One region of the Nitrospira lenta genome, then DNA from elsewhere that is predicted to be linked to it. Evidence: riboswitches for the same ligand, from Rfam matches in the RefSeq annotation. Region 1 holds a riboswitch; each other region holds the start of a gene.
What was found. A riboswitch is a leader RNA that binds a small molecule or an ion and turns the genes downstream of it on or off. The one in region 1 is predicted to bind cobalamin.
Positions count from the first base shown of each region.

Region 2: linked by a shared signal. The riboswitch ahead of NITLEN_RS04840 (TonB-dependent receptor) and the one ahead of NITLEN_RS15945 (TonB-dependent receptor plug domain-containing protein) in region 1 are both predicted to bind cobalamin.
Region 3: linked by a shared signal. The riboswitch ahead of NITLEN_RS04925 (CbiX/SirB N-terminal domain-containing protein) and the one ahead of NITLEN_RS15945 (TonB-dependent receptor plug domain-containing protein) in region 1 are both predicted to bind cobalamin.

Region 1 is NZ_OUNR01000020.1:63,836-67,108, reverse strand. It holds gene NITLEN_RS15955 (FecCD family ABC transporter permease) at 1-344, shown strand, start outside; gene NITLEN_RS15950 (ABC transporter ATP-binding protein) at 352-1,203, shown strand; cobalamin riboswitch at 1,274-1,467, shown strand; gene NITLEN_RS15945 (TonB-dependent receptor plug domain-containing protein) at 1,496-3,273, shown strand, end outside.
Region 2 is NZ_OUNR01000001.1:1,017,095-1,020,367, forward strand. It holds gene NITLEN_RS04840 (TonB-dependent receptor) at 1-1,709, opposite strand, end outside; cobalamin riboswitch at 1,740-1,906, opposite strand; gene NITLEN_RS04845 (HoxN/HupN/NixA family nickel/cobalt transporter) at 1,949-2,749, opposite strand; gene NITLEN_RS04850 (cobyric acid synthase) at 2,799-3,273, opposite strand, start outside.
Region 3 is NZ_OUNR01000001.1:1,033,016-1,036,288, reverse strand. It holds partial or broken gene NITLEN_RS04930 (IS3 family transposase) at 1-967, opposite strand, end outside; gene NITLEN_RS17840 (hypothetical protein) at 967-1,212, opposite strand; cobalamin riboswitch at 1,265-1,464, shown strand; gene NITLEN_RS04925 (CbiX/SirB N-terminal domain-containing protein) at 1,581-2,762, shown strand; gene NITLEN_RS04920 (DUF3209 family protein) at 2,776-3,150, shown strand; gene NITLEN_RS04915 (FAD-dependent oxidoreductase) at 3,156-3,273, shown strand, end outside.

The DNA of each region.
Region 1 (3,273 bases):
TGGGGGAGGAAACGGCTCGCTCACTGGGCATTGAGACGGAGCGAATCAAAAAGCAGTTGTTCGTCCTGACGGCCTTGCTGACCGGAGCCGTCGTGTCGGTAAGCGGGATGATCGGATTTGTGGGGATGGTTGTGCCGCATGCCGTGCGCCTGGTGGTGGGGTCTGATCACCGGCTTTTGCTGCCGGCATCAACTTTGGTGGGCGGCATGTTCCTCGTCATCTCCGACACGATTGCGCGGACCATTCTGGCGCCGGCGGAAATCCCCGTTGGGATCGTGACGGCACTCGCCGGCGGCCCATTTTTTCTGTATCTCCTGCTCTGGCGCAAAGATCGGATGCTGTGACGTGGATATGCCATTGACAGAAGCCTCCGTGGCCGTTGCGTGCTCTTCAGGTACGGCCATGCAAGCGGACCGAATCTCGTTTCGCTATCGAAGCGATCAAGCGGGGAGGTCTTGGACGATCGAAGATCTCTCATGCGAGGTGCGGGCGGGAGAAGTATTGGGCATTGTGGGGCCCAACGGTTCAGGGAAGTCGTCGCTGCTGAAGCTGTTGGCCGGGCTCTTACGACCGAATGCCGGCGAGATTCGGCTTGGAAGCCAGTCGATCAGACTCATTGATCCGCAGCTCCTTGCGCGTTCCATTGCCGTCGTTCCACAAGAATATGTGCAGGTGTTTCCCTTTTCGGTGGCGGAAACTGTCCTCATGGGACGTTTCCCGCATCGTCGTGAGTCCTGGTGGGGAATGGGTATAGGCGATGAGTCCGACCATGATCTGCGGCAAGCGTATCAGGCGATGGCCGAGACGGATGTGCTGGCTTTGGCCGGTCGCCTCGTGTCCGACCTCTCGGGCGGCGAGCGCCAGCGGGTGATGATTGCACGGGCCTTGGCCCAGGAGCCCACGATACTGTTGCTCGATGAGCCGATGGCCTTTCTCGACATCAATCACCAGATTGAAATGTGCGCGCTGATCAGCCGGCTGCAACGTGAACGGCAGCTTACCGTCGTGCTGGTCTCGCATGATTTGAATGTCGCCAGTCAGGCGTGCGATCGGGTGATGATGCTCAAGGAAGGGCGGATCGTCCGGATCGGTTCACCCATGGAGACGATCACGCCGGAGAGCTTGCGGGCGGTGTATGGCTGCGACGTCGTGGTCGATGCCCATCCCACTAGCGGCCGTCCGCGCGTCACGATGCCGGGTTGAACGATTCGATCGGATGTAATTCCGCACGGCCATGTCCCCGGCCGTGACGGGTTGGTGTGAGGGGGGACGATCATTTTTAACGTGAAAGGGCGTTTTGTAGAAACGACGCGGGGGACGGGGAAGATGGTGCAAATCCATCACGGTGCCGCCACTGTCAGCGGGGAGTAAGTCTGCATCATGCCACTGTGTGCTTCGGCACATGGGAAGGCGCAGAGACGCGACGATCCGCAAGTCAGGAGACCCAGCCCGCAGTTGATTCGACTGAACCCTTCGAGCACAAGGGAGCTGTAACATGTCGTTGTTTGTCCTGCGATGGGTATTGTGTGCGTGCGTCCTCAGTGTCTGCCAGCCGCTTCAAGCCGCTCTGGCTCAAGATGCTGCACCGGCCGTCCAATCCCAAGAGAGTGCACCGGCCGACCAGGCTCAAGGTGTCGCCCCGGCTGCTCAGACTAAAGATGTTACTCCCGCCGAACAGGCCGATATCATTCAAACCCCCGAGGTCTTTGTCAGCGCCACGAAGACGCCGATTCCGGTCACTCAAGTGACGAGTGCGACGGAAGTGATTACCGAACAGGACCTGAAGAGACGGCAGATCAAAACCGTGGCGGACGCTCTTCGTCTGAGTCAGGGCCTCACGGTATTCTCGAATGGCGGTCCGGGAACGAGCACGTCGGTTCGTATTCGCGGCAGTAATTCCGATCAAGTGCTGGTGCTCATTGATGGCGCGATTATGAATAGCGCAACGCTGGGCGAATTCAACCTGGCGAATCTGACGACAGACAATATCGAACGGATCGAAATCCTTCGCGGTGCCCAAAGCATGTTGTGGGGCGCGGATGCGATGGGTGGCGTGATTAATATCACCACCAAGAGAGGTACGGGTGCTCCGTCGGCAAATGCGTTCTTTGAGTACGGATCATTTTCGTCTATTCGTGAAGGCGGCCAGGTTTCGGGGAAAACGGGAATTGTGGATTATAGTGTTGCGCTGTCTCGTTGGGACTATACCGGCTTTTCAGCCGTGAACTATCGGCGAGGTGCGACGGAACGAGATGGGTTCCACAACTGGCAGGCGTCCACACGCCTCGGTATCGCGCTTCCACATGAGGGGAGGCTCGATTTCAACTTTCGCCTGTTACAAGGCAAGGCAAGTTTCGACAATGGCTTTGGACCTGGGTTTGATACGCTGGGAGGGTTCTCGAATAGCCAACAGTTTGTTTACAGCGCTGCCTATACCCAGCCGATCACGAACTGGTGGAATCAAGTATTTACTGCGGCACGTCAAACTGAGGACTTAGAGTCCTCTTCAGGGCAAAGTCAGCGCAATGTGCAAACGGGAGTTGTCTCAACGCCGTTTCTCTTTCGATCGCAGATTAACACGGTGTCAAATCGCCTTGAGTGGCAGAATAATTTTCAGATTGGGAAGCCTCTGCTGCTCACAGCCGGATATCAGTTTCGTGAGCAGCAAGGGGAGAATCGAGACCTGCTCACGAATAGTCTAGATATCCCGACGAAGACCCTTTCCAGTCATGCGGGGTTTGCTCAAGCTCAACTCAATCTCTGGGATCGTGTGTTCGCGACGGCCGGTGTGCGGCATGATGAGTACAATGTCTTTGGCGGTGCGACAACCTATCGAACGACCGCGGGCTATCTGCATCAAGAAACCGGCACGAAACTGCGAGGCAGCTACGCGACCGGCTTTCGTGCTCCCACGATCAATCAACTATATTTTCCGTTTTATGGCAATGCGAATCTCAAGCCGGAACGAAGCCAAAGTATGGACGTTGGTGTGGACCAGTATTTGCTCGATAAGCGTTTGACCATCAGCGGAGGGTACTTCTGGAATCGTTTCCGTGACATGATCGTTACGCAGGCCAGTTCGACGGTGTGTAGCCCATTCGGTTTCTGCGCTGAGAATGCCGGTCTTGTGGGAACGAAAGGATGGGAAGCCAGCGTGAAGTATGCCGTCATTCGGGATGTTCCGTTGATCAAGAGTTTGGATGTGCAGGCGCAATACACCAATACCATCAGTCGGAATCTTCAACAGTATCCGGGTAATCGATCCCCGCGCAT
Region 2 (3,273 bases), on a different contig from region 1:
AGCGAGGTTTGCGTCAGAATGTTTTTCCGGAAGATATCAAAGTACGCAACGGTCCACTCGGCCCGTTTGTTCCAGAAGTCCCCTTTGGCGCCCACCTCCCACTGCGCCCCGGTCGCGAGTGCAAAACTTTCCTGACGTGTCACGAGGAAAATATTGCTGGCAGCCGGATCAGCCGCCGTCGCGTATTGCCCATAGAGCGTGATCTGCGGCAGCACGTCATAGACAAGGCCTGCGCGCCAGGTGGTGGGATTGAAGTTCCGCGAGAAACTGCTCGTCGTATCGAGGACGCCGGCGGTGTCGAACAACTCCCGAGTCAAATCGATACGATCATGTCGAAACCCGGCGATCAGCTTGAGCTGATCGGTCAGGCTAAGCTGATCCTCGGCAAACAGCGCGGTCGTGGTGACCATTGCCTTCTGCGTTGCTGCCGCGATCGGCCCGAACAGTCCGGCGACAGGGGCAAACGGGTCCACGCTCCCACCCGCCCCATTAAAAAAACTAGGCCTCGTGAAGTCGAGACGACTAAAGTCCAATCCCGTCACAAAACGATTCTTCAACGACGCGACGGGCTGGTTGACCTGAAACTCGAGTCGGTCGCCGATGATAGTCTGATCATGCGCCACATAGAATCGATCACGATCAATAAGCTGCGTCCCGGTGTTAAATGTGTAGGTTTCAGCATTTTGCCAATGGCGCTTCGCCGTGTAGTAATAGGCTTGGTTCCGCACTTCGATCAGATCGGTCGGCTTCCAAGTCGTTTTGAGCTTCGTCCACGTGGTCAGCGCACTCATGTCGCTGTCCTGGGTGTTGTAGTTTTGCCGCAGCATCCGCCTATCGACAGTGCGCCCATCGAGTGTGCTTACGACTCCGTTGACCCCTTGGGTGGCAAACGACGAGGGCACCAGCGGCGTGCCAAAGTAGGGCTTGCTGCGATCGAACCCGAGATCGAAGGATACTTCAACGCTGAGACGAGAGGTCACGTCATAGAGGAGGGCGCTGGTCCCATTCCAATAGGTATAGGGTGCCCGCTGCACGCCCAGAAAGTTGTCGGAGTTCTGATAACTCAGGTCCACTCGATAATGCAGCTTATCGGTCCCGAGGGTCCCTCCGCTGCCCACACCGGCCCTGGTTGTATTGAAGGTGCCATACGAGAGAAACGTCTCCGTTCCCTGTAACTCACGGACCGGTCGCTTGGTCACGAAGTTGATCGCGCCGGCAATCGCCCCTTCCCCATAGAGCACCGACGCGGGCCCCTTCAGGATCTCGATGCGATCAAGATTCCACGTGTCACGCGGGCGCGAGGTCATATTGGCCGGGCCGGTCATCAGCCCATCGTTCAGCAATCGAATCTGGTTATTCGTGAACCCCCGCATGGAAAAGTTCGCGGGGTCTCCTGGTGCGTCGCCTACCGTCACCCCCGTCGCGCCTTCGATCGCTTCGGAGATCGACCGAAATCCGCGCTCCTGAATGGTCTGTTGACCGATCACCTCAATACTGGCTGGAATCTCACGTAGCGTCAGCCCCAAGCGGCTGGACGTCATACTTAGACTGTCGAGATTGAGCGTCCCCGTCCCCTGGCGCTCGACTGGCTGTCCAATCACCGTCACTTCCTGCACTTCCACGGGATCCCCTTCACCCTCCTTGGCAAAAAGATTGAGGGGCATGAGACACAACACAATTCCTGAGGCCATGACAAGACGGCAAAGCATAGGGCTCTTCCTTTGATCACGAAAGGGGTTTCTGGAGTCTCCATGTACCCAGGTCTCCTGACTCTCGGCTCGTCCTACTCTCTGCGCCTTCCCATCCTTGCGGACAGTGGCTGAGTGCAGATTTCGTCCCCGATCACAGTTGCGGACCAGTGGCGGCTTCTACCGCGCTTCCCTTGGGGTACATGGGCTATCAATGCATTGGATTGAAAAAGTTACTGCTCTAGTAGGCCTCCCTTCTGTTACGCCACCCGGCACTTGGGTTTGATCAGTGCGGTCAGAAACGCCAGCAATACCGCGCCTAGCACCATAATCGTGAGACCCAGATCGCTAATCGGCAACGCAAACGAGGTGGGCTGGAGTAATTTGATGATCCCGACGACGTAGGCCAGCCCCACGACGGTCAGTGTCATCATGCGATTGCCTTGGATCGCCATCGTGGTCGCCGCCAAATACATCCGGCGTACAACAAGGCCGTTGAGGGAATCGGTAACGACCATCCCCAGGCTGAAGGCCACGCCGATCAGCAGCGCGCCCAGCAGGCCATAGCCCATCGTGCCGGCCAAGGCCCAGGCCGACATCTGGCTGGCGGTCTCAAACCCCAGTCCAAATAAGGCGCCGATCGGCACGGCGCTCATCGGGTGTGTGATGTTGAGCAACTGTCTGGGCAAAAAATGGCCGATGACCCCGTGGCTCGGAACCGTCATTCCAGCCGGCAATGTCCTCAGCCTGGCGAGGTTTAATGTCCCAATGGCGAACAACAGGCAGGCCGATAAAACCCCGCTCACGTGCAGCACAGAGTCGTTGAACGATTGCAGATACTCCGCCGCCAATGCGATCAACCCCGCAATCAACAGGACAGAGAGGGCATGCCCGAACGCAAACCATGTCCCCACCCACCGGCTCATTCTCGGATGCCGATCGACAGACGCCCTCGTCATGCCATCGATGGCGGTGAGATGGTCTGGGTCGGCTCCATGGCTCAACCCCAATGCGAAGGCGAGACCGAGCAAGGCCCAGAGACTGCCATCAGTTGGATTCATAGGCTCCCTTGTGGCTCATGGTTCTCACCCCGAAACTCTGACGCATCATTCACCGTGGCAACACCGGGCACCGGCCAGTGAGACGCCAGAGCAGCTCACAGTCGAGATGCCCACGCACCACGGCTCCTAGCCGGTCGTACTCGTCCTGTTTCGTGGGAATGCACCGGATGATGTCGCCTGCGAAAATCCCCTTGCGCCGACGCAGGAAAGAAAGAGTCCGCGCCCTGATCACCTCATTCTCGAACAGGCCATGCAACATGGTGCCCACCACCATCCCATCGCTGCTGAGAGCCCCGTCACTGCGTACCTTTGTGCGTCCGTTCCGCGACTGAATCTCGAAGGGGCTCGCCTGCTGATTATGTGGCACCACCATTCCCATATGGATTTCATATCCATGGACCGCTTCTTCGAGCCCCACGCCATCGGTGAGAAACGAGGGGCACCGCACGCGGGCTAGAACCTGCGCCGTGACTTTCTCCTGCTCGAAGTGGGTCCGTAGGGCCAGCAGTCCCAATCCCCGTACG
Region 3 (3,273 bases), on a different contig from region 1:
CAGCGAGACGAACACCTGCGCGTTCAAACATTCGTCTCGAAAGCGCCCATTGAAACTCTCAATCACCGCATTCTCCACGGGTTTCCCGGGCCGAATAAATCGAGTTTCACTCCGTGCTCGTATGCCCAGGCGTCAAGTGCCTTCGAGGTCAAGTCGCTCCCATTGTCCACTGTGATCATCTGCGGGTAGCCGCTCCGGTTCGCCACCCGTTCCAGAGCCGCCACGACTTTCGTTCCCGGGAGGGTGAAATCGGACTCGATTAATTGACTGTGCCGGCTATAGGTATCCACGACCGTGAGCGCTCGAAACCGCTGGCCATCCAGTAACGTATCCGCCACAAAATCCATGCTCCACCGCTCATTCATCTCACTCGGGTGTGGTGGCACGACCCGCAGATGACTCGACCGTTTACGACGGCGCGGTAATCTCATCGTAAGCCCTTCTTCCCGATAGATCCGATGCACCCGCTTCCGATTCACTACCCAGCCTTCGCGTCGGAGCATGACCTGGAGGCGCAGATAGCCAAATCTCGGCCGCGCTTGCGCCAACTCCCGCACCCGCATGCGAATCGCCGTATCCTCCCGCCCGTGGTGTCGGTAATACCACGACGCCCGATTCAACCGCAGGAGCCCACAGGCCCGTCGCACTCCAATCGGACAGTGCCCGAGCACCTCCCGCACGAGGGCGCGTTTGCGCGTGGGCTTCAGGCCTTTTGTGCGAGCACCTCTTGCAGGATGACTTTGTCCAAGGTCAGATCCGCCACGAGCTGCTTGAGTCTGCTGTTCTCTGCCTCCAGTTGCCGTAACCGCCGAATCTCGGCGATCGCCATCTGGCCGTAGCGTTTCCGCCAGACGTAGTACGTCGCCTCACTGATCCCCAGCTTCCGCGTTACCTCCGGAATCGGTGCCCCCGCATCGATTTGCCGCAAGGCCGTCGCAATTTGCTTCTCGGAAAACAGAGGTTTCATTAAACGCACGAAGGAAACACTGTTTTACTGACAATCACTTTTGAGATTGTTACTGCAACGATACTCGCCTTTTCAGGACATGCCCGCGCTGTATCTTTATAAGGAGCTGAAAATATTTGCGCTTTTTCACTGTGGTGAGCCTGGGCAACTAAATAAACAACCGGTCTCAGTGCATGTCTTGTTAAGTTATTGGGCTTTGTGGTCGCGCAGTTCGCGTAAAGCTGCTTCGGATCGCGTGCACTCATGATATTTCAGCCTTGACAGGGTGGACTAGCCCGCGTTAGGTATCTTGGCTGATAATTGAGTAATCTCTCGGATGCCCGCTAGGGCGTAACAGGGAAGTCCGGTGAAAAACCGGCGCGGTCCCGCCACTGTAAGTGGGAAGCTCCCCCGTTTTAGCCACTCGACACACTTGTTGGGGAAGGCTGGGGGTAGCGTTGAAGGTTCGACCTTCTGAACCCATGAGCCAGGAGACCTATCCGAGCTGACATAGTACGGTTTCTCCGCGCGGTAACGGAGGATCTCTCCTGCCTTTTTGGCATGCGACCTCTTGTTCCTGTTGTGGAGCTGGAGGTTTTATTATGCCGGCAGCCTCTCCCACGGTTTGTGTCGCATGACGACGGGATTGCTCATCGTCGGGCACGGCAGCCGTGATTCCAATGCCAATGGTGAGTTCGAGGCCTTGGTGGCAGCCTTTCGCGCGGCGCGACCCGATCTTGATGTGGCGCACGGCTATGTGGAGCTGGCCCGCCCGTCATTGGCCACCGCGCTTCGCGAGTTGGCGCAACGGGCCGATTCCGTTGTGGTCCTGCCGTTGTTCCTTTTTGCCGCGGGGCATGTGAAGAACGATATTCCGCTCGCACTCTCGCAGGCTCGGCAAGAGTTTCCCTCCGTCCGTTTTATCGTGGCCAATGCCTTGGGCATCCATCCCAATCTCGTGGAGCTGGCCTTTGAGCGGGCGCGGGCGGCGCTGGAAGGTGCCCGTGAATCCTCGAAGACTGCCGTCGTGGTCGTGGGCCGTGGTTCAAGCGACCCGGATGCGAACGGGGACTTCTGTAAAGTTGTTCGTCTCCTTGCCGAGGGGCGCGAGATCGGGTGGGTGGTGCCCTGTTTCATCGGCGTGACGAGACCGCTGTTTGAGGAGACGGTGGAGCTGGTCGCGCGCGCGCGCCCAGAGCGGATCGTCGTGGCTCCCTACTTTCTCTTCGGCGGAAGACTGATCACGAAAATTCGCGAGCAGGTGGAATCGTTCCAAGCGCGCTATCCCTGGATCAAGACCGAACTGGTACCCCATTTGGGAATCGACGACCGGTTGCTCCGCTTGATGGACGAGCGCCTGGCCGAAGCGACGGGAGGGGAGCGGCCGCTCCCCTGCGATACCTGTCAGTATCGTGTGCCGGTGTCCGCTGTGACCGAGCATGTGGGCGGGCTCAAAGCGCTGCTCTGGAGTCTGCGGCACGGTTTCACCCACGCGCAAGCTATGCCGCACGTGCATGCCCATCGCCCGCTGGCTAAACATGTCCTGGTCTGCGGGAATGTCGATTGTGCCGATGGCGGGAGCATTCCCCTCATTGCTACATTGCGGCGGCTGTTGAAGGACGCCGGGCGGGATCAGGATATTCGCGTGACGAAGACCTCCTGCATGGGCCGCTGCGGGGAAGGACCGACGGTCGCGGTCTATCCTGATGGCATTTGGTATCGGGGTGTGAAAGAGACGGATGCGAAGGAGTTGGTCGAGGAGCATCTGCTCGGCGATCGGCTCGTCAGTCGCCTGGTCGATAACATTATGCAGTAACGGAGGAGAGACGATGGCCTGTCATGAAATCGCAGGGTTGCGGCTAGGTTTGATGGAAGTGTTGGGAGTGAAGAACGAAGCCGAACGGCAGCATGAGTTGGCGGAGCTGGGGACCGGGGCCGATCAACCGGGGCCGATTCGTTCCATGTGCGGCGCCAAGGACTTGGCCACGCTCAAGCAGTTTTATGAGACGGCGGTAGCTGCGCTTGAAGAGCGCGTGTCTGCCACCCGCGCCGACGATCCGAAGCTGCCCTATCTGCGTACGCTGGTGGTGCTCACGAAGAAGGTCGATCTCGATCTGGCCCATCAGATCGAAGGGCTCACTCACCTCTATCGCGATCTCGATGAGATGCATGACTTTGTTCATGAGATTTATCCGGCGGAGTAGCAGCAATGGCCGTAGCGAAGACTGCCAGAGTGGTGGAAACCGAGAGGCTGGGGCCCGATACTCTGCTCCTCGATCTATGCGCGGCCGAGCCCTTGGGGTTCATCGGCGGACAGTACCTCATCC